DNA from 4 places in the Bradyrhizobium sp. SZCCHNS30572 genome. Region 3 is predicted to be linked to each of the others. Evidence: predicted binding sites of a transcription regulator. Region 3 holds the regulator's gene; each other region holds the start of a gene.
What was found. Region 3 encodes PhoB, which activates phosphate uptake and scavenging genes when phosphate is short. Its sites were predicted from a motif close to TGTCATNNANCTGTCAT; they were not measured.
Positions count from the first base shown of each region.

Region 1: QX048_RS27065 (DUF47 domain-containing protein) is a predicted target of PhoB. The motif match lies at 3,717-3,733, and genes of this name have one in related genera.
Region 2: QX048_RS17620 (DUF2794 domain-containing protein) is a predicted target of PhoB. The motif match lies at 4,143-4,159, and genes of this name have one in related genera.
Region 4: QX048_RS34950 (Orn/Lys/Arg decarboxylase N-terminal domain-containing protein) is a predicted target of PhoB. The motif match lies at 1,268-1,284, and genes of this name have one in related genera.

Region 1 covers NZ_JAUESY010000009.1:418,809-425,963, reverse strand. Annotated here, with positions in the region: gene QX048_RS27085 (ABC transporter ATP-binding protein) at 1-379, shown strand, start outside; gene QX048_RS27080 (ABC transporter substrate-binding protein) at 495-1,718, shown strand; gene QX048_RS27075 (branched-chain amino acid ABC transporter permease) at 1,798-2,661, shown strand; gene QX048_RS27070 (branched-chain amino acid ABC transporter permease) at 2,663-3,631, shown strand; gene QX048_RS27065 (DUF47 domain-containing protein) at 3,775-4,419, shown strand; gene QX048_RS27060 (anion permease) at 4,434-5,441, shown strand; gene QX048_RS27055 (peptide chain release factor 3) at 5,582-7,155, shown strand, end outside.
Region 2 covers NZ_JAUESY010000006.1:101,984-109,138, forward strand. Annotated here, with positions in the region: gene acnA (aconitate hydratase AcnA) at 62-2,779, shown strand; gene QX048_RS17615 (DUF1223 domain-containing protein) at 2,968-3,750, shown strand; gene QX048_RS17620 (DUF2794 domain-containing protein) at 4,171-4,536, shown strand; gene QX048_RS17625 (GNAT family N-acetyltransferase) at 4,582-5,109, opposite strand; gene QX048_RS17630 (Bax inhibitor-1/YccA family protein) at 5,265-6,056, opposite strand; gene QX048_RS17635 (ABC transporter permease) at 6,321-7,155, opposite strand, start outside.
Region 3 covers NZ_JAUESY010000008.1:265,587-272,741, forward strand. Annotated here, with positions in the region: gene QX048_RS23725 (nickel-dependent hydrogenase large subunit) at 1-118, opposite strand, end outside; gene QX048_RS23730 (HupU protein) at 115-1,131, opposite strand; gene QX048_RS23735 (HoxN/HupN/NixA family nickel/cobalt transporter) at 1,147-2,268, opposite strand; gene QX048_RS23740 (trypsin-like serine protease) at 2,445-3,761, opposite strand; gene phoB (phosphate regulon transcriptional regulator PhoB) at 3,909-4,616, opposite strand; gene phoU (phosphate signaling complex protein PhoU) at 4,633-5,349, opposite strand; gene pstB (phosphate ABC transporter ATP-binding protein PstB) at 5,380-6,201, opposite strand; gene pstA (phosphate ABC transporter permease PstA) at 6,198-7,079, opposite strand; gene pstC (phosphate ABC transporter permease subunit PstC) at 7,083-7,155, opposite strand, start outside.
Region 4 covers NZ_JAUESY010000016.1:44,818-51,972, forward strand. Annotated here, with positions in the region: gene QX048_RS34940 (histidine phosphatase family protein) at 1-131, opposite strand, end outside; gene cobT (nicotinate-nucleotide--dimethylbenzimidazole phosphoribosyltransferase) at 131-1,186, opposite strand; gene QX048_RS34950 (Orn/Lys/Arg decarboxylase N-terminal domain-containing protein) at 1,329-3,686, shown strand; gene QX048_RS34955 (GNAT family N-acetyltransferase) at 3,695-4,267, shown strand; gene QX048_RS34960 (hypothetical protein) at 4,277-4,489, opposite strand; gene QX048_RS34965 (hydroxyacid dehydrogenase) at 4,921-5,970, opposite strand; gene QX048_RS34970 (thiamine pyrophosphate-binding protein) at 6,120-6,671, shown strand; gene QX048_RS34975 (thiamine pyrophosphate-dependent enzyme) at 6,668-7,155, shown strand, end outside.

The DNA of each region.
Region 1 (7,155 bases), on a different contig from region 3:
GGGCGGCCTGACGCTCGACCAGATCTTCGAGCTGTTTCCGAATCTGAAGGAGCGGCTGAAGAGCCAGGGCACCAAGCTTTCCGGCGGCGAGCAGCAGATGCTGGCGATCGCGCGCATCCTGCGCACCGGTGCCAGCTTCCTGATGCTGGACGAGCCGACCGAGGGTCTCGCGCCCGTCATCATCCAGCAGATCGGCCACACCATCGCGCGGCTGAAGAAGGAAGGCTTCACGATTCTCCTCGTCGAGCAGAACTTCCGTTTCGCCTCGACGGTCGCTGATCGCTACTACGTCGTCGAGCACGGCAAGGTCATCGACGGCTTCGCCAATGCCGATCTGTCGGCCAACATGGACAAGCTGCATACTTATCTCGGCGTCTGACCAGCGCCAGCGGCGCTGACCTGGCAGTTCCTTCCGCGGTTTTCTCGCGGTTTTCTTGGTAGAATCTCTTGGCAGTTCTCTTGGCAGTTTTCTTGGAAAGTTCTGGAAGTTGGAAATGAAGAGCAAATTCATCGCGTCGCTGCTGCTGGGAACGGCACTCACTCTCGCCGCTGGCAGCGTCGCTTCGGCCGGCGACAAGACCGTCAAGATCGGCGCGCTGTCCGATCAGTCGGGTCTTTATGCCGATCTCGGCGGTCCCGGCTCGACACTCGCAGCGCAGATGGCGATCGAGGATTCCGGCCTCACCGCGAAGGGCTGGAAGATCGACGTCATCTCCGGCGATCACCAGAACAAGCCGGATATTGGCACCTCGATCGCGCGCCAGTGGTTCGACGTCGACAAGGTCGACGTCATCGTCGACGTGCCGAACTCGGGCGTGGCGCTGGCGGTGAACAACGTCGTCAAGGAAAAGAACGGCGTCTACATCAATTCGGGCGCTGCGACCTCGGATCTCACCAACGCGCAGTGCTCGCCCAACACGGTGCACTGGACCTACGACACCTACATGCTCGCGCACACCACCGGCCAGGCGCTGGTCAAGGCGGGCGGCTCGACCTGGTTCTTCCTGACGGCAGACTACGCCTTCGGCGCCGCGCTGGAGCGCGACACCACGGCGGTCGTGACCGCCAATGGCGGCAAGGTGATCGGCGGCGTCAAGCATCCGCTCAACACCTCCGACTTCTCCTCCTTCCTGCTGCAGGCGCAGTCGTCGAACGCCAAGGTCATCGGCCTCGCCAATGCCGGCGGCGATACCACCAATACGATCAAGCAGGCGGCTGAGTTCGGCATCAATAAGGGCGGCCAGAAGCTTGCCGCGCTGCTGTTGTTCCTGACCGACGTCAAGTCGATCGGGCTCGACATCGCGCAGGGCCTCAACTTCACCGAGACCTTCTACTGGGACATGAACGACCAGACCCGCGTCTTCTCCGAGCGCTTCGCCAAGCGCATGAAGAACGGCGCGCCGCCGACCATGGTGCAGGCGGGCGTCTATGCCGGCTTGATGCATTACTTCAAGGCGCTGGAGGCGCTCGGCGAGAACCCGCATGACGGCGTCAAGATCGTCGACAAGATGAAGTCGATCCCGACCGACGATGCGCTGTTCGGCAAGGGCGAGATCCAGCCGAACGGCCGCACCATCCACACCGCCTATCTGTTCGAGGTCAAGAAGCCCTCGGAGTCCAAGGGCCCGTGGGATCTCTACAAGCTGGTCGGCTCGGTACCGGGCGACCAGGCCTTCACGCCGCTCGACAAGAGCGCGTGCGCCTTGTTGAAGAAATGAACCGCTGTGGCTCCGGCGGCTGAACGTCGCCGGGGCCGCCATCTTCTGGGAAACGCCGAGAGAAAACAGAAACAAGACGATGCAGGCCCTCTACGCACAGCTCCTGGTCGGACTGATCAACGGCTCGTTCTACGCGCTGCTCAGTCTCGGGCTTGCCGTCATCTTCGGCATGCTCAACATCATCAATTTCGCCCATGGCGCGCTCTACATGATGGGCGCGTTCTGCGCCTATTTTCTGCTGAACCTCGGCGGCATCAATTATTGGTGGGCGCTGCTCCTGGCGCCGATCATCGTCGGCATCTTCGGCATGGTCCTCGAGCGCACCATGCTGCAATGGATTGCCGGGCTCGACCATCTCTACGGACTGCTGCTGACGTTCGGATTGGCGCTGATCATCCAGGGCGTGTTCCAGAACTTCTTCGGCTCGTCCGGCCTGCCTTATGCGATCCCGGATCAGCTCCGCGGCGGCATGAACCTCGGCTTCATGTATCTGCCGGTCTATCGCGGCTGGGTCGTCATATTCTCCCTGGTCGTCTGTCTAGCGACCTGGTTCCTGATCGAGCGGACCCGGCTCGGCGCCTACCTGCGCGCCGCCACCGAGAATCCGACCTTGGTGCGGGCGTTCGGCATCAACGTGCCGCGCATGATCACGCTGACCTACGGCCTCGGCGTCGGGCTCGCGGCGCTGGCCGGCGTGTTGTCGGCGCCGATCAACCAGGTGCGGCCGCTGATGGGCGAGCACATCATCATCGTGGTGTTCGCGGTGGTCGTGATCGGCGGCATGGGTTCGATCATGGGCTCGATCATCACCGGCTTCCTGCTCGGCGTGATCGAGGGACTGACCAAATATTTCTATCCCGAGGCTTCCAACACCGTGGTCTTCGTTCTGATGGTCCTGGTGCTGCTGGTGAAGCCGACGGGTCTGACCGGACGGGCGGCCTGACATGACATCCATCACCGACGCAACCCTGCCGATCACCCCGCGCGCGATGCGCGATGAGATGATCGTGTTCGTCATCATGACAGCGCTGCTGGCGATCGTGCCGTGGACCGGGCTCTACCCGTTCTTCGTCATGCAGGCGCTGTGCTTCGCGCTGCTGGCCTGCGCCTTCAACCTCCTGATCGGCTATGGCGGCCTGCTGTCGTTCGGCCATGCGATGTTCCTGGGAACGGCCGGCTATTGCAGTGCCCACGCGCTGAAGGTGTGGGGGCTGCCGCCCGAGCTCGGCATCCTGACGGGCGTCGCCGGATCGTTCGTCCTGTCGGTGATCACCGGCTACATCTCGATCCGACGCCAGGGCATCTATTTCGCGATGATCACCCTGGCGCTGTCGCAGCTCCTGTACTTCATCTATCTGCAGGCGCCGTTCACCCATGGCGAGGACGGCATCCAGGGCATTCCGCAGGGCCGGATGTTCGGCATCCTCGACCTGTCCAAGCCGACGGTGCTCTATTACGTCGTGCTGGTCGGCTTCCTCGCCGGCTTCCTGCTGATCTTCCGCACCATCAACTCGCCGTTCGGCGAGGTGCTGAAATCGATCCGTGAGAACGAGCAGCGCGCGATCTCGCTGGGCTACAAGACCGACCATTACAAGCTGCTCGCCTTCATCCTGTCGGGGACGCTGGCGGGCCTCGCCGGTGCGCTGAAGGTGTTCGTCGCCCAGAATGCCTCGCTGACCGACGTCGAGGTCGGGATGTCCGGCCAGATCGTGCTCATGACCCTGGTCGGTGGGCTCGGCACCGTGTTCGGCCCCGTCGTCGGCGCGTTCGTGATCGTCGGCATGCAGCAATATCTGTCCGGGTTCGGCCAGTGGGTGACGGTGATCCAGGGCGTGATCTTCGTCGCCTGCGTGCTCACCTTCCGCCGCGGCGTCGTCGGGGAAATCGCCCATCTGTTCAAGCGATCCCTATAAGTCATTGATCTGAAAAGAGATCGTCGAAAGGGCAGAAAGCGGTGGATGATCCGGCCACCGCTTCTGCTGGTGCGCGATCCGGAGTATGACAGTTCTGTGACGGGCCGGCCCTGGCCCGTTTCGGAATGGATGGATCTCGTCCCATGCTGCACTGGTTTCGCGCCGTCCTCCCGCGGGAGGAGCGGTTTTTCGATTTGTTCGCCCGCCACAACAAGGTGGTGATTCAAGGCGCCCATGCGCTGCAGGACATGCTGCAGGGCGGCGACGACATCCTCAGGCATTGCCAGCGCGTCAGCCAGCTCGAGAACGAGGCCGACAACATCACCCGCGAAGTGCTGACCGCTGTCCGCCGCACTTTCATCACCCCATTCGACCGCGGCGACATCAAGAACCTGATCACCTCGATGGACGACGCCATCGACCAGATGCAGCAGACCGCCAAGGCCGTGGTGCTGTTCGAGGTCAAGGAGTTCGAGCCGACCATGCGCGAGATGGGCACCTTGCTGGTCGACTGCGCCAACCTGATCGGAAAGGCGTTGCCGCTGTTGCAGGCGATCGGTCAGAACGTGCCGATGATCACCGCGATCACCGAGGAGATGACCAAGCTCGAGGGACGGGTCGACGATCTCCACGACATCGGGCTGAAGGAGCTGTTCCTCAAGCACCGCAACGCCAACACGATGGATTTCATCGTCGGCGCCGAGATCTATGACCATCTGGAGAAGGTCGCCGACCGCTTCGACGACGTCGCCAACGAGATCAATTCGATCATGATCGAACAGGTCTAGGGTAGGGCCGCGCCGTGGACGCTCAACTCGGCCTTCCGATCCTGGTCGGCCTCATCGCCGTCGCACTCGCCTTCGATTTCCTCAACGGCCTGCACGACGCCGCCAACTCGATCGCGACCATCGTTTCGACCCGCGTGCTCCGGCCGCAATATGCGGTGTTCTGGGCCGCATTCTTCAACTTCGTGGCGTTCGGGGTGTTCGGCCTCCACGTCGCCCAGACCATCGGCACCGGCATCATCGATCCCGCCATCGTGGACGCGCAGGTGATCTTCGCTGCCCTGGTCGGCGCCATCGTCTGGAACCTGGTCACCTGGGCGGCCGGCATTCCGTCGTCGAGCTCGCATGCGCTGATCGGCGGGCTGGTCGGGGCAGGGGTCGCCAAGGCCGGCATCTCGGCCACCGTGTGGAGCGGCCTGTCCAAGACCGTGCTGGCGATCGTGCTGTCGCCGCTGGTCGGGCTGGTGCTGGCGATGATCCTGGTCGCGATCGTGTCCTGGGCCTCGGTGCGCTCGACGCCGTTCGCGGTCGACCGCGCCTTCCGCATCCTGCAATTCGCTTCGGCCTCGCTCTATTCGCTCGGCCATGGCGGCAACGACGCGCAGAAGACGATGGGCATCATCGCCGTGCTGTTGTACTCGCAGGGCCATCTCGGCGAGCAGTTCACGGTGCCGTTCTGGGTCGTGCTGTCGTGCCAGGCCGCGATGGCGCTGGGCACCCTGATGGGCGGCTGGCGCATCGTCCGCACCATGGGCCTGCGCATCACCAAGCTCAACCCGATGCAGGGCTTCTGCGCCGAGACCGGCGGCGCCATCACGCTGTTCCTGGCGACGTTCCTCGGCGTGCCGGTGTCGACCACCCACACCATCACCGGCGCCATCGTCGGCGTCGGCGCCGCTCGCCGTGCCTCGGCGGTGCGCTGGAACGTGGCCGGATCGATCGTCTATGCCTGGATCTTCACGATTCCGGCCTCGGCCATCGTCTCGGCGCTGACGTTCTGGCTGGTGTCGGTGCTCCGGCACTGATCCGGGGCGGGCGAGGGGGCAACTCGCCGGTTGGAGTTGCGGTGCAAAACGCCTATATGGAGGGCGCGCGGCGGCCGTGATCCCGCGCCTTTCCCATCAAATCGCCCGCTCTCTGGCCCCGAAACGACGTCCGCCGCCTCATGTCCGATACAAGTTTGACGACCGAACAGCCGTCCCGCTCCGCGCTCTCCGACGAGGTCGCGCGCCGGCGCACCTTCGCTATCATCTCGCACCCGGACGCCGGCAAGACGACGCTGACCGAGAAGCTGCTGCTGTTCGGCGGCGCCATCAACCTCGCCGGCCAGGTCAAGGCCAAGGGCGAGCGCCGCAACACCCGCTCGGACTGGATGAAGATCGAGCGCGAGCGCGGCATCTCCGTCGTGACCTCGGTGATGACCTTCGAGTTCGAAGGGCTCGTCTTCAACCTGCTGGACACGCCGGGCCACGAGGACTTTTCCGAAGACACCTATCGCACGCTGACCGCGGTCGACTCGGCCGTCATGGTGATCGACGCCGCCAAGGGCATCGAGGCGCGCACGCGCAAGCTGTTCGAGGTCTGCCGCCTCCGCGACATCCCGATCATCACCTTCATCAACAAGATGGACCGCGAGAGCCGCGACACCTTCGATCTGCTGGACGAGATCGAGAAGACGCTGGCGCTCGACACCACGCCGATGACCTGGCCCGTGGGCCGCGGCCGCGACTTCATCGGCACCTATGACATCCGCGACGGCGGCGTGCGCCTGCTCGAAGGCGGCGGCGCCAAGACCGGCGCGGCGCAGCAGATCGACATCGCCGAGCTCGGCAAGATCAACGCCAATCTCGACATGAGTCAGATCACCGACGAGCTGGAGCTGGTCAAGGAAGCCTGCAAGCCGTTCGACCTGGAGGCATTCCGCGAGGGCCACCTGACGCCGGTCTATTTCGGCAGCGCGCTGCGCAATTTCGGCGTCGGCGATCTGCTCGAAGGCCTCGGCCGCTACGCGCCGTCGCCGCGCGCGCAGGAGTCGAACCTGCGCAAGGTCGACGCCGCCGAGCCGCGCATGAGCGCCTTCGTGTTCAAGATCCAGGCGAATATGGACCCCAACCACCGCGACCGCATCGCGTTTGCACGGCTGTGCTCGGGCAAGCTCAACCGCGGCATGAAGGCGAAGCTGGTACGCACCGGCAAGACTATGCCGCTGTCGAGCCCGCAATTCTTCTTCGCCCAGGACCGCTCGGTCGCGGACGAAGCTTTCGCCGGCGACGTCGTCGGCATTCCCAACCATGGCAGCTTGCGCATTGGCGACACCCTGACCGAGGGCGAGGATCTCACCTTTGTCGGCGTGCCGAGCTTCGCCCCGGAAATCGTCCGCCGCGTCCGCCTCACCGATGCGATGAAGGCGAAGAAGCTGAAGGAAGCCTTGCAGCAGATGTCGGAGGAGGGCGTCGTGCAGGTGTTCCGCCCGCGTGACGGTGCGCCGGCGCTGGTCGGCGTGGTGGGACCGCTGCAGCTCGACGTGCTCAAGGCGCGGCTCGATGCCGAGTACTCGCTGCCGGTCGAATTCGAGATCTCCGAGTTCTCGCTGGCGCGCTGGATCTCGTGCGATGACAAGAAGAAGCTCGAGGCGTTCATCGCCGCCAACAATTCCGGCGTCGCCGACGACGTCGACGGCGATCCGGTGTTCCTGGCCAAGAACGAGTTCTATCTCGGCTACACCAAGGAACGCGCCGA
Region 2 (7,155 bases), on a different contig from region 3:
CTCGCGCTGACGGTTCTTAAATACCCCCTCCGGGTATACAGATCAATTGGGATTTCCACGCATGACCTCGCTCGACAGCTTCAAGTGTCGCAAGACCCTCAAGGTCGGAACGAAGAGCTACATCTATTACAGCTTGCCCACAGCCGAGAAGAACGGTCTCAAGGACATCTCCAAGCTGCCGTATTCGATGAAGGTGCTGCTCGAGAACCTGCTGCGCAACGAGGACGGCCGCACCGTCACCAAGGACGACATCGTCGCGGTGTCCAAATGGCTGCGCAAGAAGTCGCTGGAGCATGAGATCGCCTTCCGCCCGGCGCGCGTGCTGATGCAGGATTTCACCGGCGTGCCGGCGGTGGTCGACCTCGCGGCGATGCGCAACGCGATGCAGAAGCTGGGCGGCGATGCCGAGAAGATCAACCCGCTGGTGCCGGTCGATCTCGTCATCGACCACTCGGTGATCGTGAACTACTTCGGTGACAACAAGGCGTTCGGCAAGAACGTCGCCGAGGAGTACAAGCAGAACCAGGAGCGTTACGAATTCCTGAAATGGGGCCAAAAGGCGTTCTCGAACTTCTCCGTCGTGCCGCCCGGCACCGGCATCTGCCACCAGGTCAACCTCGAATACCTGGCGCAGACGGTCTGGACCAAGAAGGAGAAGATGACGGTCGGCCGCACCAAGGGCACCTTCGAGGTCGCCTATCCGGATTCGCTGGTCGGCACTGACTCCCACACCACCATGGTCAATGGTCTCGCCGTGCTCGGCTGGGGCGTTGGCGGCATCGAGGCCGAGGCCTGCATGCTCGGCCAGCCGCTGTCGATGCTGCTGCCAGACGTCGTCGGCTTCAAGCTGACCGGCGCGCTGAAGGAAGGCGTCACCGCGACGGATCTCGTGCTGACCGTCACCCAGATGCTGCGCAAGCTCGGCGTGGTCGGCAAGTTCGTCGAGTTCTTCGGCCCCGGCCTCGACCATCTCTCGGTCGCCGACAAGTCGACCATTGCCAACATGGCTCCCGAATACGGCGCGACCTGCGGCTTCTTCCCGGTTGACGCCGCCACCATCGACTATCTCAAGACCTCGGGTCGCAAGGCGCCGCGCGTCGCGCTGGTCGAGGCCTATGCCAAGGCGCAGGGTCTGTTCCGCACTGCCAAGTCGCCGGACCCGGTGTTCACGCAGACGCTGACCCTCGATCTCGCCGACGTCGTGCCGTCGATGGCCGGTCCGAAGCGTCCCGAAGGCCGCATCGCGCTGCCGGCGGTGGCCGAAGGCTTCGCGACCGCGCTGGCTGGGGAGTACAAGAAGCCCGACGCTGCGCAGCGCTTCCCGGTCGAGGGCAAGGACTTCGACATCGGCCATGGCGACGTCGTCATCGCCGCCATCACCTCCTGCACCAACACCTCGAATCCGAGCGTGCTGATCGGCGCCGGCCTCTTGGCCCGCAACGCCGCCGCCAAGGGCCTCAAGGCCAAGCCGTGGGTGAAGACCTCCCTCGCTCCCGGCAGTCAGGTGGTTGCCGAATACCTTGCCAACTCGGGCCTGCAGAAGGACCTCGACAAGGTCGGCTTCAACCTCGTCGGATTCGGCTGCACCACCTGCATCGGCAATTCCGGCCCGCTGCCGGAGGAGATCTCGAAGTCGATCAACGACAACGGCGTGGTCGCGGCGGCCGTGCTGTCGGGTAACCGCAACTTCGAAGGCCGCGTCTCGCCGGACGTGCAGGCCAACTATCTGGCCTCGCCGCCGCTGGTCGTGGCCTATGCGCTGGCCGGCACCGTGACCAAGGATCTTTCGGTCGAGCCGATCGGCATCGGCAAGGACAAGAAGCCGGTCTACCTGAAGGACATCTGGCCGACGACCAAGGAGGTCAACGACTTCGTCAAGAAGTTCGTCAAGGCGTCGATCTTCAAGAAGCGCTACGCCGACGTGTTCAAGGGCGACACCAACTGGCGCAAGATCAAGACGGTCGAGAGCGAGACCTATCGCTGGAACATGTCGTCGACCTACGTGCAGAACCCGCCGTATTTCGAGGGCATGAAGAAGGAGCCCGAGCCGATCAAGGACATCGTCGAGGCCCGCGTGCTGGCGCTGTTCGGCGACAAGATCACGACCGACCACATCTCGCCGGCCGGTTCGATCAAGCTGACTTCGCCTGCCGGCAAGTTCCTTAGCGAACACCAGGTCCGCCCGGCGGACTTCAACCAGTATGGCACGCGCCGCGGCAATCACGAGATCATGATGCGCGGCACCTTCGCCAACATCCGCATCAAGAACTTCATGCTCAAGGGTGCCGACGGCAACATTCCCGAGGGCGGCCTGACCAAGCACTGGCCCGACGGCGAGCAGATGTCGATCTACGACGCCGCGATGAAGTATCAGGAAGAGGGTGTGCCGCTGGTGGTGTTCGCCGGCGCCGAATACGGCAACGGTTCGTCGCGCGACTGGGCCGCCAAAGGTACCCGGCTGCTGGGCGTCCGCGCCGTGATCTGCCAGAGCTTCGAGCGCATCCATCGCTCCAATCTGGTAGGTATGGGCGTGCTGCCGCTCACCTTCCAGGAAGGCACGTCCTGGTCCTCGCTCGGCCTCAAGGGCGACGAGAAGGTTACCATCAAGGGCCTGCAAGGCGACCTGAAGCCGCGCCAAACCCTGACCGCCGAGATCGTCTCGGCCGACGGCGCGGCGCAGCAGGTGCCGCTGCTCTGCCGGATCGATACGCTCGACGAGCTCGACTACTACCGCAACGGCGGCATCCTGCACTACGTGCTGCGCAAGCTCGCCGCTTAACCAAGGCGCGATGCGACAGTTTGGCTCACTCTGAAGTGAGTAGCGGGTGATGAAGGAGGCGGCCTATGACAAAGGCCGCCTCTTTTGCATTTTCGTTTTGTTAACTACGAGGACGGCATCGCGGATGCAGTGATGCACAGGGCGCAGCGGACGGTGGTCCAGACGGGACAGTGGCGATGAGTGGACAGATGTCGTGGTGGTCGCGCGCAGCGCTGAGTGTCTGTGCGGTCATCGCTTTCGTCCGGCCCGCTGCGTCCGATCCCCGTGCGGTGATCGAACTCTTCACCTCGCAAGGCTGTTCGTCCTGCCCGCCGGCTGACAAGATCCTCGGCGAGCTCGCCAGAGATCCTTCGGTGATCGCGCTGTCCCTGCCGATCGACTACTGGGACTATCTCGGCTGGAAGGACACGCTGGCCGACTCCCGCTTCACGGCCCGGCAGCGGGCCTATTCTCGTGCGCGCGGCGACCGCGAGGTCTATACGCCGCAGGCGGTGGTCAACGGCTCCGTGCATGTGATCGGCAGCGACCGCGAGGCGATCGAGGGCGCCATCGAGGAGACCGTCCAGGCTGGCAGCGTGATGTCGGTGCCGGTGAGGCTGTCGGTCGACGGCCAGGACCTTACTGTCTCCGTGGCCGCGGCCAACGACCAGATGCCGCGCAAGCACGGCGAGGTCTGGGTCTGCTCGATCTCGCGGGTGGTCCCGATCTCGGTCGGCCGCGGCGAGAACAGCGGCCGTGACCTGACCTATTACAACGTCGTTCGCGGGCTTCAGAAGCTGGGTGACTGGAATGGGTCGCCGGTCAGATGGAGCGTGCCGCTGGAGAAGATCGCCCGCGAGGGCGTCGATGGCACCGTCGTCTATGTGCAGGACGGCAGTCGCGACCGCCCTGGGCCGATGCTCGGGGCCGCCTTTTCCGAGTTGCCGTTGGGCGGACGGGCTTCAGCAACGGCGCGCGGTCCCGAGCGCTGATCTTCCGTCGTCCTGATCTTCGTTTTCGCTGACCTGCGTTGGGCGCATCACGTCCGTGCGACGGCGCGTCGCGATGATCTTACGTGCAGCTCACGCCAGAAAAGCAAAAGGACCAACTTGCGTTGGCCCTTTGCCTTACTTGTGAATAGACCCGATCCTGACGACCCCGGGGGGCTGGGGGCTGAGGAATCCGGAACCGAAAGGACCGGGCCAACGCACACGAATCTTATGCCGAAGGTCGGGGGCGGTCGGTGGGCGGAAAGACGGCGCGATTATGATTCTGCTAACGATCCCGTGACGCTTGCGTGTTCGCGGAACCGACGGCCTCGCAGGCTCGGTCGAACTTCAACAACGAAAACGGCCCCTTGCGGCTTCTGCCGGATGGCGCGATCATGTCACACGGATGACAGGAGGACGCCAATGAACCTCACGCCGGAGGACGCCGACCCCAGCGAGAACCGCGCGGCGGCGCGCAGTGCGGCCGCAGCGCCGAGCCGGGTGACGTTCGACCGCCTGGAGCTGAACCGCATCCTGAACCTCTACGGCCGCATGGTCGCCGACGGTGAGTGGCGCGACTATTCGATCGACTTCCTGCGTGACCGGGCCGTCTTCTCCGTGTTTCGCCGGGCGTCCGAGGTGCCGATCTACCGCATCGAGAAGGATCCGCGTCTCGCACGCAAGCAGGGCATGTACAGCGTGATCTCGGCCACCGGGCTGATCCTGCGCCGCGGCCACGAGCTCGAGCGCGTGCTGCTGGTGATCGCGCCCAAACCAGCCCTGGTCTGATCCCACGCGCTCCGGCTTGATCATGACATTCCGATTGGCGTTGCCTTACGCCGGGACGTCGCTGCTCCCGGCCCCGAGCGGGCGCTGCATCATCACAGTATCGAGCCAGCGGCCGAATTTCAGGCCGACGCTCGGGTGGGTGCCGATCATCTGGAAGCCGCAGGCGGTATGCAGCCCGACCGAGCCGGAATTGGCGGAGTCGCCGATGACGGCGATCATCTGGCGAAAGCCTCCCTCCTCACAGGCGTCGATCAGCCGCCGCATCAGGCGCATCCCGATGCCGCGACGCTGGCTGGCCGGAGCGAGATAGACCGAGTTCTCCACCGTGAAGCGATAGGCAGGGCGGGGCCGGTAGGGCCCGGCATAGGCATAGCCCACCACCTCTCCGTCCAGCAGGGCAGCGAAATAGGGGAAGCCGCCGTCGCGGAGCGCCCGGAAGCGGCGCGTCATCTCCGCCAGATCCGGAGGGTCGAGCTCGAAGGTGGCCGTGCCCTCGCGGACGGCTTGGCCGTAGATGGCGGTGATGGCGGGAAGGTCGGCCTCCTGGGTGGGCCGGATTTCAATGTCGGACATGGGGGGAAGCATACCCAGGCGGACGCGGCGATCAATCCGGCCTCGCGGCATGGCTGCTGCTGCGGCTTTGCGCCGGTCGCAATCGGGGTTTGTGCAAACGAAAAGCCCCGGCGGTGAGGCCGGGGCTTCGAAGGTCGCTCGTTCGAGCGGTTGGATCAGTCGCGCTGTCCGAGCAACTGCAGCAGCAGCGTGAACAGGTTGATGAAGTTCAAGTACAGCGACAGGGCGCCGGTGATTGCCGCGCGCTCCGCGATGTCGCCGCCCGCGGAAGCGTAGCCGTAGATGTACTCGTTCTTCAGACGCTGCGTGTCCCAGGCGGTCAGGCCGGCGAACACGAACACGCCGATCACCGAGACGATGAACTGCAGCATCGAGCTCGCCAGGAACAGGTTCACGAGGCTCGCCAGCACGATGCCGATCAGGCCCATGAACAGGAACGAGCCCATGCCCGTCATGTCACGCTTGGTCGTGTAGCCGTAGAGGCTCAGCGCGCCGAACGTCGCCGCGGTGATGAAGAACACCCGCACGATCGAGGTGTGGGTGTACACCAGGAAGATCGACGACAGCGAGATGCCCATCAAGGCCGAGAACACCCAGAACAGGATCTGTGCGGTCGACGGCGCCAAGCGGTTGATGCCGGCCGAGATCGCGAACACCATGACCAGGGGGGCCAGGATGAACAGCCACTTCAGCGGGCTCACGAACATCGCGTAGCCGAACTGCGTCAGATAGGCGTTACCGAACTTGAACACGCCGGCCGCCGGATCGCCGGTCACCGACGCCATGTAGACGCCCAGTGCCGCAAGGCCGGTGATGGCCAGGCCGATGCTCATGTAATTGTAGATGCGCAGCATGTAGGCGCGCAGACCGGCGTCGACGGTCGCGGCATCGGCGCGCCCGGCCACCCGGCCAAAGGGTGAAGCATAGTTGCGGTCTAGGTCCGACATGGTCGATTCCCGTTGGTTGCCCGGCAGCCCGGTCCTGACAGGACCTTTGGCCGGTTCTCGAAAAACCCTATCTCATACCCACTGCTGCAGATATTAAATTTGCGTCATCGGCAAATTCGCCATCTTTTGGCAGGTCTCTGAGCCCATTCCCTAGATGGGAAACTAGCATATCTGCCGCAAGCTTCCACGCGCGGCTGAATGTCGCTCCGCGCGCGTCCCAGCCGCAGAAATCGCGTTAACCGTGCGGCATGAGCGCGCAAGCCGCTACAGATTCCGAAGAACCGTCGCCGGTTTCTGGTTGAGCGCCAGCAGAGTGCCGGCCAGACCGAGGCCGACCGTCACGATCAGCGCGGCCACGACGACCAGCGCGGCGCTGCCGGCCTGCCAGGCGAAGCTCAACGTCATCAGCCGGGTCACGATCAGCCAGGCGGACACCGAGCCGGCGATGACGCCGAACGCGGCGGTGGCAAACCCGATCATCAGATATTCCAGCGCGTAGGCGCCGAGCAGCCGCAGCCTCGTCGCGCCCAGGGTCTTCAGGATGACGGCATCATAGACCCGGTGGCGGTGGCCGGCCGCCAGCGCGCCACCCAGCACCAGGATGGCCGAGATCAGCGTCACCGCACTGGCGCCGCGGATGGCGAGCGCGAGGTTGGAGACCACCGAGCCCACCGTCTCCATCACCTCGCGGACCCGCACGCTGGTCACCATCGGGAAGGCGTCGGCCACCTTGCGGATGACACGGGCATCCTCGGCGGTATCGGAGCGCGACTCGGTGAGGGTGGCGACATGGGTGTGCGGCGCTCCCTTGAAGGCATTCGGGGAGAACACCAGCACGAAATTGATGCCGAGCCCCTGCCAGTCGATGGTGCGCATGTTGCCGATCCGCGCCGTGATGTCGCGTCCGAGCACGTTGACCACGATGTCGTCACCGAGCTTGAGGCCGAGACCGTCGGCGATCCGCTTCTCGATCGAAACCAGCGGCGGGCCGCTGTAGGTCTCGCCCCACCACTCGCCCTCGACGACCTTGGATCCTTTGGGAATCTCGGCGGTATAGGTCAGGCCCCGGTCGCTCTGCAGCACCCATTCGGTGTCCGTC
Region 3 (7,155 bases):
AGCCGCGATAGAGCGGCGCCGTCACCTCCGCCCTCGTGACGCGACCGCTCTCGATATCGAGCCTGACCTCGAGATCGCCTTCGACACGATTGAACGGTCCGACCGTGATCCGCGTCATGGACGGCGCTTGTCGCCGGCACGGCCCGGCGGCACCACGACATGATCCGCCGTCGCATTGACTCGGACGCGACGCGGCGTGGCCGATTTCGACAGCGCTGCGAGCGCGACGAACCAGGCCTTGGGCATGTCGGTCGGAAGCCCCACGGGAATGCCGGCGAGCTTGGCCGTCTGCAGATAGTTCTGCGCGCTCTCGAAGCCCGGCGAGGTGCAGGCGATGCAGGCGTAGCCGCCCTTGGTGCAGGAGCCGCCGCCGTTCCACGAGCGCTGATTGCAGTCGCCGACCGCTTGCGTCGCGCGGCAGCCGAGATGCTCCATCAGGCAGCCGCGCTCCGACATCGTCTCCGCGCTCGCCTTGAACTCGTAGAACTCGTTGCGCGAGCAGCCGTGATGCGCCAGGTGATTGGCGATGAAGGTCGGACGGCCGACTGCGTCGAGGCCGTCTGCCGACAGATCGCCCGAGGTGAGCGCCAGCAGGCTTTCCATCATCCAACCCGGATGCGGCGCACAGCCTGCGACGTTGATCACCGGCAGCCCGCGTTTCGAGCGGAAGCCCGCGCCGAGCGCGCCGCCGATGTCGCTGCCCTCGAACTGCAATCCGACCGCATCGGTCGGGTTGATGCCGGCAGCAGGAATGCCGCCATAGGCGGCGCAACTGCCGACGGCAACGACGTAGTCGGCCAGCGGCGCCAGATCGAGCAGCCAGTGATAGATCGAGCGGTTGGTGCCGGCGAGCATGTTGAAGCGGCCGGTCAGGCCAGGTCCGCGCGCCACCGAGCCTTCGAGCACCAGCAGATCGAGCCGCTCGCGACCGTCGCGGATCGCCTCCAACAGCTCCAGGACCTCGTCCCCTGTCTGCTCGCTGACGGAGGGATGCCACACCAGATCGATGCCGGATTGGCGCAATTCGTCGAACCAGCCGGACGCGCCGCTTTCCAGGATCGACATGGTGCAGCCGCCGCAGCTCGCACCCTGCAGCCATAGCATCCTGATCGTTCCCTCAGAGCCGACCATCATAAGGCCCCGCTCCTAGCCCGTCTTAAGCGTTCCGCTTCGTATCACCGGCGGGTTTAGCGCCCCCGCATGAACACTGGCAAGCGCTTCCCCGGGCATAGCCTCGGAACCGCGCTGGCTGCGACCGAGCAGCATGGCGATCGCCCAGATCAGTCCGAACAGGCCAATCGCGACGATCCCGAGATTGGCGACATCGTCGCCCAGCGCGGTGGCGACCCTCGTCCATCCCCCGGTCAGGCCAAGCCGCGGCGCCAACAGCGTGATCGCCTCGAAGCCGCCGATCACCAGCGCGATCGCGACAGAGGCGCCGGTGATCACGAGGTTATAGCGCAGCTTGCGTGCGGGATCGGTCAGCGCCCAGCGATAGGCGCCGACCATCAGCATGCTGTCGGCGGTGTCGACGGTGGCCATCGCCGCCGCGAACAGCGCCGGAAACACCAGCACGTGCGCAAGACTCGCGCCGCGCGCGGCCTCGGTCGCCGACAGGCTGAGAAGCCCGATCTCGCTCGCAGTGTCGAAGCCGAGACCGAACAGGAAACCGAGCGGATACATGTGCCAGGCGCGTCCCACCAGGCGGAGCACGGGGCGCAGCAGGCGGATGAGGATGCCCCGTCCGGGGCTTCCGGCGGTTTCCATCTCGGACTGCGGCTGTGCGGCGCGGCGCCAGAGGTTCACGAACAGAATGAGGTTCGCCAACGCGATCAGCAGCAGGAAGCCGGCCGACACCGACGTGCCGATGACGCCGCCGATCGCCCTGATCGCGCTCTCTTCATCCAGGAGGTCGGCGCCGGCGATGAGGCTCACGACGATGGTGGCGATGACGACGACGCTGGAATGGCCGAGCGCAAAATACAGGCCGGCGGCGCGCGGGGCGCTACCGTCCTGCACCAGCTTCCGCACGACGTTGTCGATCGCCGCGATGTGATCCGCATCGACCGCATGGCGCAGTCCGAGCAGCCAGGCCAGCATCGCGGTGCCGACGATGGCGGGCCGGTCGGCGTAGAGCGCGAACGCCCAGGCCCAGGCGAGCGCGTTGGCGGCGACCAGCCCGCCGACGAGCGCAACGTTGCGGCCGGGCTGCGATCGCCACCACAGCAGCCGAGGGGCACGAGGATGATCAATTTGAACAATCGTCATACTCGGACTATAGCAAGAGCCAGGCCAGTTCGGTAAAGCCCCCCGCTGCAGGCAAAAGCTGCAGGAAAACGTGGGCGGCCCTTCCCGGATTGCCCTCTCGCTTGGCAACCCGCTATCCAGTCACGCACAGATCATGACCAGCGGCGGGACATCTTCTTCTCTCGCCCCTCCTTCGCTCACCGCGCCGAGGCACTCTGTGCCGCGATCTCGCGCCGCACGACCGTCTCGAACTGGCTCGCGGGGGCGGCGAACATCAGCCGGGTCTCCTCGTGGAACGCCGAGAAGATGCCGACCACGGCAGGCTGCCCACCGACCTCGGCGAGGATCGGCGAGCCCGAATAGCCGAAATTGGCCAGGCAATGCACTGTCAGCAGCGTCCCGTCCCTGGTCATGCCGGCGCTGCAATTGCGCTGGCCGGTCGGCGAATAGCGCCGCTCCTGACCATAGCCGATCTCGGAGATGGTGCCGGCCGATGTCGCAGCCTGCAATTCCTCGCGCGTCAGCGCCTTGACCGCGACCGGCTTCGACGGCAGCGCGTCCTTCAGCACGATCAACGCCCAATCGGCGGGCGAGCGGTCGAGCGACCACCTGTCGTGCTGGATCGGGACAAAGTCCGGCGCCACGATCAGCTTGTCGGCGACCGACGATGCCGCCGGCGTGCCCCGGTTCATGCCGGCCAGGAAGCGGACGTTGCCGGGGCTGACCTGCGCCACGCCGTTGAACACGCAATGCGCCGCGGTGAGCACGACGCGCGGCGCGACCAGCGTGCCGGTGCACCAGCCGCCGCTCGAGTATTGCGCGACGGTGACGACGCCGATCGACGACGCCGGCCAGGAGGTGGGATCGACGACCTCGCCGATGTGGCGATCGAGCCCGAGCAGTTGCTCCGGACGCGGAGTGGCAATGCCCGCATCCGCCGATTCCGGTTTCGGCTGCCAGGACGCAATGGCGCTCTGGGCCTGGACGCGCTGCGGCTCGGTCAACTTGACCCGCTGCACGTCGCGGCCGGCCGATCGCACGCCGTTGCGGCCGGCCATCACCAGCCAGGCATAACCCTGCACGACGTCCTGCTTCGCGCCACGGCCGTCGAGCAGCATCAGGCCGAGCATGTATTGCGACTGCGCAAAGCCCTGCGCCGCCGCGCGGCTGAACCAGCGACTGGCTTCGCCGTAGTTCGAGGCAACACCCTCGCCATTGACGTAGGCGATGCCGAGATAATGTTGCGCGACGGCGAGCCCCTGATCGGCGGCCTTGCGGTACCAGGCCAGCGCCTCGCTCGGATTACGCGGCACGCCCCAGCCGAACGCCTGCATGAAGCCGACGTCGAACTGCGCCCGCGCATCGCCCTTGGCGGCCAGCGGCAGCAGCCGTCGCATCGCCGCCGCATGCTGCCCGTTGCCTGCCGCCGCGACCGCGTCTTCGAGCTCGGCGGCCGGGGCGCCCGCCGCGCCGCCGAGCAGCACGGCAAGAGATATGATGATGGTCTTGATCAAGGGCGTCCGCTGGGACCGAAACATCGTGACGGGCCACGAAGCAGACACGATCAAGACGGCGGCGGCGTGGCGGAAAGCGGACCGCGATCTCCTCAATCGGGCCGCCTCGCGCCTCACACCTGCTTCGTGCTCACGCCGGATCGCCCCTTACACCTGCTCGCTCTTGGCGAAGCGGTCATCGAGCGCATAACCGGCGCCGCGCACCGTGCGGATCGGGTCCTGCTCGCGGCCGGGATTGAGCAGCTTGCGCAGGCGGCCGATATGGACGTCGACGGTGCGCTCGTCGATGTAGATGTCGCGGCCCCAGACGCTGTCGAGCAGCTGTTCGCGGCTGAACACGCGGCCGGGGTGCTCGAGGAAGAATTCGAGCAGGCGGTATTCGGTCGGGCCGAGATCGATCGGCCGCCCCGAGCGCGCCACGCGGCGCTTCTCGCGGTCGAGCTCGATGTCGCCATAGGACAGCACGGTCGCCAGCCGCTCCGGGCTCGCCCGCCGCAGTAGGCCTTTCACGCGCGCCAGGAGCTCCGGCACCGAGAACGGCTTGACGATGTAGTCGTCGGCGCCAGTGGCGAGTCCGCGCACGCGCTCGCTCTCCTCGCCGCGCGCCGTCAGCATGATGATCGGCAGTTGCCGGGTCTCGGAGCGGGCGCGCAGGCGGCGGCACAGTTCGATGCCGGAGAGGCCCGGCAGCATCCAGTCGAGCACGACGAGATCCGGAACGCGCTCCTTGAGCCGCGTGTCGGCCTCGTCGCCGCGCGCCACGGTCTCGACCTCGTAGCCTTCGGCCTCGAGGTTGTAGCGCAGCAGCGTCGTCAGCGCCTCCTCGTCCTCCACCACCAGAATTCGGGCGCCCATGTCTGAACCGTCTCTCTTAGTTACCGGGAATCGTCGATGCGAAGCTCGTCATGTCGCCCTTCGGGCGCTTGTCCATGATCTGCTGGCCTTCGATCATATAGAACACCGTCTCGGCGATGTTGGTCGCGTGATCGCCGATCCGCTCGATGTTCTTGGCGCAGAACATCAGGTGGATGCAGAACGAGATGTTGCGCGGATCCTCCATCATGTAGGTCAGGAGCTCGCGGAACAGCGACGTGCAGATCGCGTCGACCTCCTCGTCGCCCTTCCACACCGTCATCGCCGCCGGCAGGTCATGCGCGGCATAGGCGTCCAGCACCGTCTTGACCTGCGACTGCACCAGATCGGTCATGTGCTCGAGGCCGCGGATCAGCTTCAGCGGATGGAAGTCGCTTTCCAGCGCCGCGACGCGCTTGCCGATGTTCTTGGCGAGGTCGCCGATGCGCTCCAGATCGGTCGCCACGCGCATCGCGCCGACGATCTCGCGCAGGTCGACCGCCATCGGCTGGCGACGGGCGATCGTGAGCACGGCGCGCTCCTCGATGATGCGCTGCAGCTTGTCGACCTCGGCGTCGGTGGCGACCACCTTCTGGCCGAGCGCGATGTCGCGCCGCACCAGCGCATCGACGGAATCGACGATCAGCCGCTCCGCGAGGCCGCCCATCTCCGATACCAGACGGGTGAGGTCCTGCAGATCGCTGTCGAACGCCTTGGCGGTATGTTCACTGGCCATGATGATCTCCTGAAGACAATGTCGTCGGCGTCAGCCGAACCGGCCGGTGATGTAATCCTGGGTCCGCCGATCACTCGGCGAGGTGAAGATCTTGCTGGTGTCGTCGAACTCGATCAGCTCGCCGAGATACATGAAGGCGGTCTTGTCGGAGACGCGCGCCGCCTGCTGCATGTTATGCGTCACGATGGCGATCGTATAGTTTTCGGCGAGCTCCTGGATCAGCTCCTCGACCTTGGCGGTCGAGATCGGATCGAGCGCCGAGCACGGCTCGTCGAACAAGATCACCTCCGGCCGGACCGCCACGGTGCGCGCGATGCACAGTCGCTGCTGCTGGCCGCCGGACAGCGACAGGCCCGAGGCGTTGAGCTTGTCCTTGACCTCGTTCCACAGCGCGCCGCCGCGCAGCGCCTTCTCGACCCGGTCGTCCATCTCCGACTTGGAGATCTTCTCATAGAGGCGGATGCCGAAGGCGATGTTCTCGTAGATCGTCATCGGGAACGGCGTCGGCTTCTGGAACACCATGCCGACCCGGGCGCGCAGCAGATTCAGATCGAGCTTGGGATCGAGGATGTTGGTGTTGTCGAGCATCAGCTGCCCGGTCGCGCGCTGGCCCGGATAGAGATCGTACATCCGGTTGAAGATGCGCAGCAGCGTGGACTTGCCGCAGCCGGACGGGCCGATGAACGCGGTGACGCGGTTGGTGCCCAGCGACAGGTTGATGTTCTTCAGCGCGTGATGGTCGCCGTAGTAGAAGTTGAGGTTGCGCGCAGTCACCTTGGCCGGCGCATCCGGAAGCGCCTTGCCGTGAAGAGCGTGATTGGGCTGACTGACGGAGACGGACAGTTCGGTCATTTGGTGTTCCTCTCGGCGCCGAGAATGCGTGCACCGATGTTCAGGGCGAGCACGGCCAGAGTGATGAGAAGGGCTCCGCTCCAGGCCAGTTGTTTCCAGTAGGCATAAGGGCTCTGGACGAAATTGTTGATGGTGACGGGCAGGTTCGCCATCGTCTTGGAAAGGTTGAGGCTCCAGAACTGGTTCGACAGCGCGGTGAACAGCAGAGGCGCGGTCTCGCCGGCGACGCGGGCGGTCGCCAGCAGCACGCCGGTGATGAGGCCCGAGCGCGCCGCCCGATAGGCGATGCGGCGGATCACCAGCGAGCGCGGCAGGCCGAGCGCAGACGCCGCCTCGCGCAGCGGGTTGGGCACGAGCAGCAGCATGTCCTCGGTGGTGCGCAGCACCACCGGGATCACGATGACCGCCAATGCAAGGGAACCCGCGAGTGCCGAGAAGCCGCCCATCGGCACCACGACCGCACCATAGATGAACAGGCCGATGATGATCGAGGGCGCCGACAGCAGGATGTCGTTGATGAAGCGGATCACCGAGGTCAGGCGGTCGTTGCGGCCGTATTCGGCGAGATAGGTGCCGGCAAACAGGCCGAGCGGCGCGCCGATGCCGACGCCGATGATCGTCATGATCAAGGAGCCGACGATGGCGTTGCGCAGGCCGCCTTCGCTGGAGCCGGGCGGTGGCGTGTCGGCGGCAAAAACCTGCAGGCTGAGGCCGGCGAGTCCGTTATAGAACAGCGTGAACAGGATCAGCGCCAGCCAGGTGACGCCGAACATCGCGGCGGCAACGCAGAGGCCGCGGATCACGATGTCTCTGCGGCGCCGGCGCGCATAGATCGGATTGACCGGCGCATCGAGTGTAAGCGTGTCAGCGCTGGACATGGCTTATTTTCCCGCCTTGGCTTCGAGCCGCATGAGCATCAGCCGCGCGCTCGCCAGCACGAAGAAGGTGAGCACG
Region 4 (7,155 bases), on a different contig from region 3:
CTGCGCCAGATCCGGCTCTGCGTCTGCCGCCGGAATTGATCCCAGCCGAGGTCGCTGAGCGGCGGGTCGGTACGGCCGTCGAGATGGCCGTCCCGTCCTGTCGTCCCGTGCCGCAGCAGATCGATCCGCATCAGGCTTCGCGACCCGATACGGCGGCCTCGGCGAACGTCGCCATGCCGTTGTGGAGTGCGCAGGCGAGCCGGATGATCGGCAGCGCAGTGGCGGCGCCCGAGGCCTCGCCGAGCCGCAGATCGAGGTCGATCAGCGGACGGGCACCGAGCGCGTCGAGCACGATGGCGTGGCCGCGCTCGGCCGAGCGATGCGAGAACAGCAGCCACGGACGGCAGGAGGGATTGAGGCGGACGGCGACCAGCGCCGCGACCGAGACGATGAAGCCGTCGACCAGCACCGGCCAGCGCCGCTGCGCGGCGGCGACGATCGCGCCGGCCATCGCAATGATCTCGAAGCCGCCGACGGCAGCCAGGACGTCCGCGACGGCCGCTCCCGCCGTGAGCCCGTGTCGCCCCAACGCATCGGCAATCACCGCAGCCTTCCTCGCCCGTCCGTCGGCGTCGAGCCCGGTGCCGCTGCCGACGATGTCCGCGGGCGCGCATGACAGCAGCGCAGCGGCGATCGCTGCCGCCGACGTCGTGTTGCCGATCCCCATCTCGCCGAAGATCACGAGCTGCGGCGCGTGATCGGCCTGCCGCGCCACCGCGCGCCGTCCGGCGTCGGCCGCGAACGCAACCTCCTCCGGCGTCAGCGCCGCCCCGGTGCTGAAGTCGCGCGTGCCGCGCCGCGGCTTGTCGACGACGACACCGGGCACCGGCTCATCCGCCAGCGTACCGACATCGACCACCTCGAGCGGACAGCCCAGGCTGCGCACCAGCACCGAGATCGCCGCGCCACCGGCCGCGAAGTTGTGCAGCATCTGCACCGTCACTTCCGGCGGATACGCCGACACGCCCCGTGCCGCGATGCCATGGTCCCCCGCGAACAGCACCACCGGGACCCTATCGGCCCCCGGCCGCTCCAACGCCTGCAGCGCCGCCAGCTCGACCGCCACCTGCTCCAATCGCCCAAGGGCGCCAATCGGCTTGGTCAACTGGGCCTGGCGTTCCAGCGCCGCCTGCCGATGGAGCTCGGACGGGGCCACACAATCAAGGCTGATCCATTCGGGAAGCACCACGGATCCTTTCAGCATCACTCGGGTTCGGGACGATTGCCACCGCGAGGCGGCCGAGACAAGCTCCGTGAGGCGCCCTATTGTCATCGAACCGTCATCGAACGTGACGACAGGTGGCTGCCACCCAGCCCGAAAGACTCTCATGGAATACTTCCGCCGCTTCACCTTCCTGTTCGCCGCTCCCGTGTTCGAGACCGACGACCTTGCGGGCGTCCGCTTCAACCAGATCATCGAGGAGATCCAGCGCTCGGGCTTCGAGGTGGTGCGCGCCCGCAAGCTGGAGGACGCCGAGATCGCCGTGCAGACGGATGCCGCGATCGGCTGCATGGTCGTCGATTGGGGCAAGAAGGGCCTGGAAGGCAAGACGGCGTCGCTGATCAACCTGATGCGCCGTCGCGGACTGGACTTCCCGATCATCCTCCTGATCCGCCGCAAGCGGTTCGAGGATCTGCCGGTCGAGGTGCTCGACTTCATCGACGGATACGTCTTCCTGTCGGAGGAGACTCCCGCCTTCATCGCCAAGAACCTGGTCAGCCGGCTGAAGCAATATGCCGAGACACTGAAGACGCCATTCTTCGGCGCGCTGGTCGACTACGCCGAGGAAGGCAACCAGCTCTGGACCTGCCCCGGCCACAATGGCGGCGTGTTCTATAGCCGCAGCCCGATCGGTCGGGTGTTCGTCGAGCATCTCGGCGAGGCCGTGTTCCGGGACGACCTCGACAATTCCGTGCTCGATCTCGGCGATCTCCTGACCCATGAGGGGCCGGCGCTGCGCGCGCAGAAGGAAGCGGCGCAGATCTTTGGCGCCGAGAAGACCTATTTCGTCCTCAACGGTACCTCGACCTCCAACAAGGTCGTGCTCGGGGCCCTGGTCACCGACGGCGACCTCGTGCTGTTCGACCGCAACAACCACAAGGCCGCCCATCACGGCGCGCTGCTGATCTCCGGCGGCGTCCCGATCTACGTCCCAACGGTTCGCAACCCCTGGGGCCTGATCGGCCCGATGCGCTGGGATCTGCTCGATGAGGAGCACCTCCGGCAACAGATCCGCGACAACCCGCTGGTCAGGGACCCCGACGCTTGGCGCAAGCCACGCCCATTCCGCGTCGCAGTGGTCGAGCAGTGCACCTATGACGGCACGATCCACAGCGCCGAGATGATCCTGAAGCGGATCGGGCACCTCTGCGACTACATCATGTTCGACGAGGCCTGGGCGGGCTTCATGAAATTCCACCCGCTCTACGCCGGCCGCTTCGCCATGGGCCTCGGCGATCTCGGGCCCGACGCCCCCGGCATCATCGCCACGCAATCGACCCACAAGCAGCTCGCGAGCTTCTCCCAGGCCTCGCAGATCCACGTCAAGGACCGCCACATCAAGGGGCAGCGGCGGCGGATCGAGCATCGCCGCTTCAACGAAAGCTTCATGCAGCACGCCTCGACCTCGCCGTTCTACCCGCTGTTCGCCTCGCTGGACGTCGGCGCGCAGATGATGAAGGGCCGCTCCGGCGAGGTCCTGTGGGACGACACGATCCGGCTTGGCATCGAGTTGCGCAAGAAGATCCGGGCGATGCGCCGCGAATTCGAGGAGAAGGAGAAGGATCCGGCGCGGCGCTGGTTCTTCGAGCCATTCGTTCCGGATCGCGTATCGATCCCCGATGCGGCCAATCCCGGGGCTAGCCACGACGTGGCCTGGGAGGCGCTCTCGACCGACCAGCTCGCGACCGATGCCGCGCTGTGGCAGCTCGCGCCCGGGGCGGCATGGCACGGCTTTCCGGATCTCGCCGCTGGCTTCACCATGACCGACCCCAACAAGCTGACCCTGCTGACCCCGGGGTTCGATCGCGCCACCGGCGGCTATGCCGAGCACGGCATCCCGGCTCCGATCGTCGCGCAATATCTGCGCGAGAACCGCATCGTGGCGGAGAAGAACGACCTCAACTCGCTGCTCTTCCTGCTGACGCCGGGGGTCGAGGCGAGCAAGGCCGGAACCCTGATCAGCGGCCTGGTCGCGTTCAAGCGGCTCCACGATGACAACGTGCTGCTGGAGGACGCGATTCCGGAGTTCACCCGCAAGCGCTTTGCGCGTTACGGCAAGCTGCGGCTGCGCGACCTCTGCGCCGAGATGCACCGCTTCTACCGCGAGGCCGAGGTGAGCGCGCTGCAGGCGAAGCAGTTCCAGCCGCAGCACTTGCCCGAGATCGCGATGTCGCCGCGCGAGGCGGCGCGTGCGTTGATGCGCAACGAGGTCGACTACCTGCCGATCGACCAGATCGCCGGGCGCATCGCGACGACGCCGTTCGTGGTCTATCCGCCGGGCATCGCCACCATCGTTCCGGGCGAACGGCTGTCCGAACGCGCCCAGCCGATGATCGATTACCTCAAGATGTTCGAGCGGGCGTTCAACGCCTATCCCGGTTTCGACGTCGAGATCCAGGGGCTGTACAAGGAGCTCGACGAGTCCGGCCGGATCCGGCTCCATACCTATGTCTGCGCAGAGTAATTCGAACCATGGACAGCGCGATCACGGCTCGCGAGACCGAGCCGCCGGTCCTCGTCAGGCCGTCACGCGACGAAGATGTCGAGGCCATGCTCTCGATCTACCGGCGGCACGTCCGCCGCGGGGTCGAGGACAGCGCCGCCGGTTCCGGGGCGCCCGAGCCGGACGATCTCAAGCAGCGGCGCAAGAATCTGCGCAATCATCGGCTGCCACATCTGGTCGCGACATTCCGCGGCGAGGTCGTGGGCTATGCCTATGTCGTCCTGTTCAGGAAGCGGCCAGCCTATCGGTTCGCGGTCAAGCATTCGATCTATGTCCACCATGAGCATCTCGGCCGTGGCGTCGGCCGGCTGCTGATGCAGGCGCTGATCGATGCTTCCGCAGCGGCCGGATATCGCCAGATGATCGGCTATATCGACGCCGACAACGTCGCCTCGCTCGGCATCCATGAGCGCTTCGGGTTCGCCAGGGTGGGGCTGCTTCCGGGCGTCGCCTACCGTTACGGCCGCTGGTGCGACACCGTGATGGTGCAGCGCTCGCTGGGCCCCGGGGCCAGCGACGCACCGGCTGGGCTGCGCCGCTGAGCCGCAAGGTCAGGAGGGAAAGTCGGCCGCCTTCACCTCGATGCGGTCGGCATGCAGCGACCAGTCGCGCAGCTCCTGCTGTTGGCAGAACCGGGACTTTGCGATCTCTGCAGCTTCGTCTTCGCTCTCGGCCTCAACCTCCAGCGTGCTCTGGCAAATCTCGCACTGGCGGCCGTTCTCGCCCAGCACGTCCTTCATGAAATGGATGACATAGCGCGACATGCAACCTCCTGTCTCTCACGGAGTGCTCGGAGGTGATGTTACCGCGCTTCCCAGCTCGCTGTTGACCGATATCAAGCGGTCGATGCAAATATTTGACGCAGCTCGTGGAACCGGCGCTCAGGCACCGACCGAAGGCAGGCTCGCCGCGGCGATTGCGACGAACTGCGAGACGGCGCGACGGACGCGGCCGTGGGTCGACTTCAGGATCGCGTTCAGCCTGCGCATCGGACCAACTTCCCTTCCGCGCCGAGCGAAAAACGTGGCCTAAGCTCATGGCGCCACAGGAAAAATGATCAGCCTTCATCGAGCTGTCGAGACAGCTCGGAAAATAGCAATGTCCGCTTCGCGGAAGCCGCCCCGGAGAGAAGATTTGCTGCCACCTCGCGGCTTGCGACGCATGAAATCTTCTCCTCGCAATTCCCCTCTCGCGGCTAGGCGGGTGTCACTCCGAATGCCTCGCGGAAACGGGCGCTGTAGCGCGGCCAGGCCTCGGGGTTGATGAGGCGCGGCGGCCGCCCGCCGTCGAGCGTGGCGAGCAGTTGCTCGGCGGCGATCCGGCCCATGTTCTGCCGCGCCTCGCGAGTCACGCCGGCCGTATGGGGACTCGCCAGCACGTTGTCGAACTGGAGCAGCGGATGGTCCGGCGGCGGCGGCTCCTTGGCCCAGACGTCGAGGCCGGCGCCGGCGATGCGCTTTTCGCTGAGGGCGGCGAACAGCGCCTCCTCGTCATGGATGAAGCCGCGGGCGGTGGTGACGAAATAGGCGTGTGGCTGCATCAGTGCGAACTCGCGGGCGCCAATCATGCCCCGGCTCTCCTTGGTGAGCGGGCAGTTGATCGAGACGAAATCAGAGCGCCGCATCAGGTCATCGAGTTCCACCTTCTCCGCGCCGCGTGCCGCGATCTCCTCCGGCGAGAGATACGGGTCATAGGCCAGCACCGCCATGCCGAGGAGGCCGCGGCACAGCTCGGCAACCCGGCGGCCGACATGGCCAAGCCCGACGATCCCGATCGTCCGCCCCTGCACCTCGTTGCCGATCAGATCGTTGCGGTTGACGTCGCGCTCCCGCCGCAGCCGGCGGTCGGACTGGATGATGCGCTTCGACAGGGTCAGCATCATGCCGAGCGTGTGCTCGGCCACCGAATGCGCGTTGCCGCCGGACTGGTTCACGACGAGGACGCCGGCCCCGGTGCAGGCGTCGACGTCGACCGGGTCGTATCCAGCCCCGTTGCTCGACACGACGAGGAGGTTTGGGGCGCGGCGCAGCAGGTCTGCATCGACATGGAAGCGCGGCGCGAGCTCGTCGCGGGCCGCCCCGATCTGGTAGGCGTGAGCCGCCGCGAGGATCGGCGCCGTCTCGGCCTCGGAGCTCTCGTTCTCCAGCCGGTCGAGCCGGACGTCGGGGCGTGCGGCGAGCAGCTCGCTGAAGATCGGGTGCGCCAGATATTTGACGTAGAACACGCGCTTGGAATTCGCGGCCATGAACAGGCGACCTCCTGGTGTCTTGGTTCTTGATGTCGGACTTGAAAGGCGGATGCCTGACCGGCCGGGCCGGCATGTTGACAATCGTCCCGGTGCCGTCAAGCTCAGCGCCAACAGCGCCCCCATCAGGGACGACCGGAGGAACAGCAATGGCCGCCGATGCCGATGCGGCGCGATCCGCAAGCACCGTGCCGAATTGGCACGAGATCGTGCTGCAGACCTTCAAGCGCAACGCCGTCGACCTCATCCCCTACGTTCCCGACCGCGTCCTGACGCCGCTGATCCACAGCCTGCACGACGATCCGTTCTTCACGACGTTTGCGACGGCGCGCGAGGAGGAAGCGGTCGGCATTCTCGCAGGCGCCTGGATGGGCGGGCGGCGCGGCGCGCTCCTGATGCAGACATCGGGCTTCGCCACGCTCGCCAACGTGCTGGCCTCGCTGGTCGTGCCCTGCCAGATCCCGCTGATCATGATCGTGTCCGAGCGTGGCACGCTCGGCGAATTCAACTACGGCCAGTCGCTGGTGTGCCGAACCATGCGCCCGGTGCTCGACGCGCTGGCGATGGAGCATCACACCACGACGCGCCTCGACGAGCTCGAATTCATCATGGACCGCTCGATCAAGCAGGCGGTGGCGACGCAGGCGCCGGTGGCGCTCATCCTGTCGCCGCTGCTGACCGGCGGAAAGGTGTTCGCATGAGCGCGACCATCAGCAACACCAAGATCATGAACCGCACCGACCTCACCTGCCGGCTGGTCGCGAAACTCAAGCACGAGGAAGCTGTCATCGGCGGCATCGGCAACACCAATTTCGATCTGTGGGCGGCGGGCCCGCGGCCGCAGAATTTCTACATGCTCGGCAGCATGGGGCTTGCCTGTCCGATCGCGCTCGGCGTCGCCCTGGCGCAGCCGCAGCGCCGGGTGTTCGCGCTCGAGGGCGACGGCTCGCTGCTGATGCAGCTCGGCTGCCTGACCACGATTGCGACGCTGGCGCCGAAAAATTTGGCCATCATCGTCATGGACAACGGCATCTACCAGATCACCGGCAGCCAGCCGACCTCGGCCCGGCAGGCCGACATTGTCGCCATTGCCGCCGGTTGCGGCATTGGCGCCAGCCATTGGGCTGTAGACGAAGAGGATTTCGAACGCTTGATCGATGTTGCGTTCGAGGCGCCCGGTCCAGT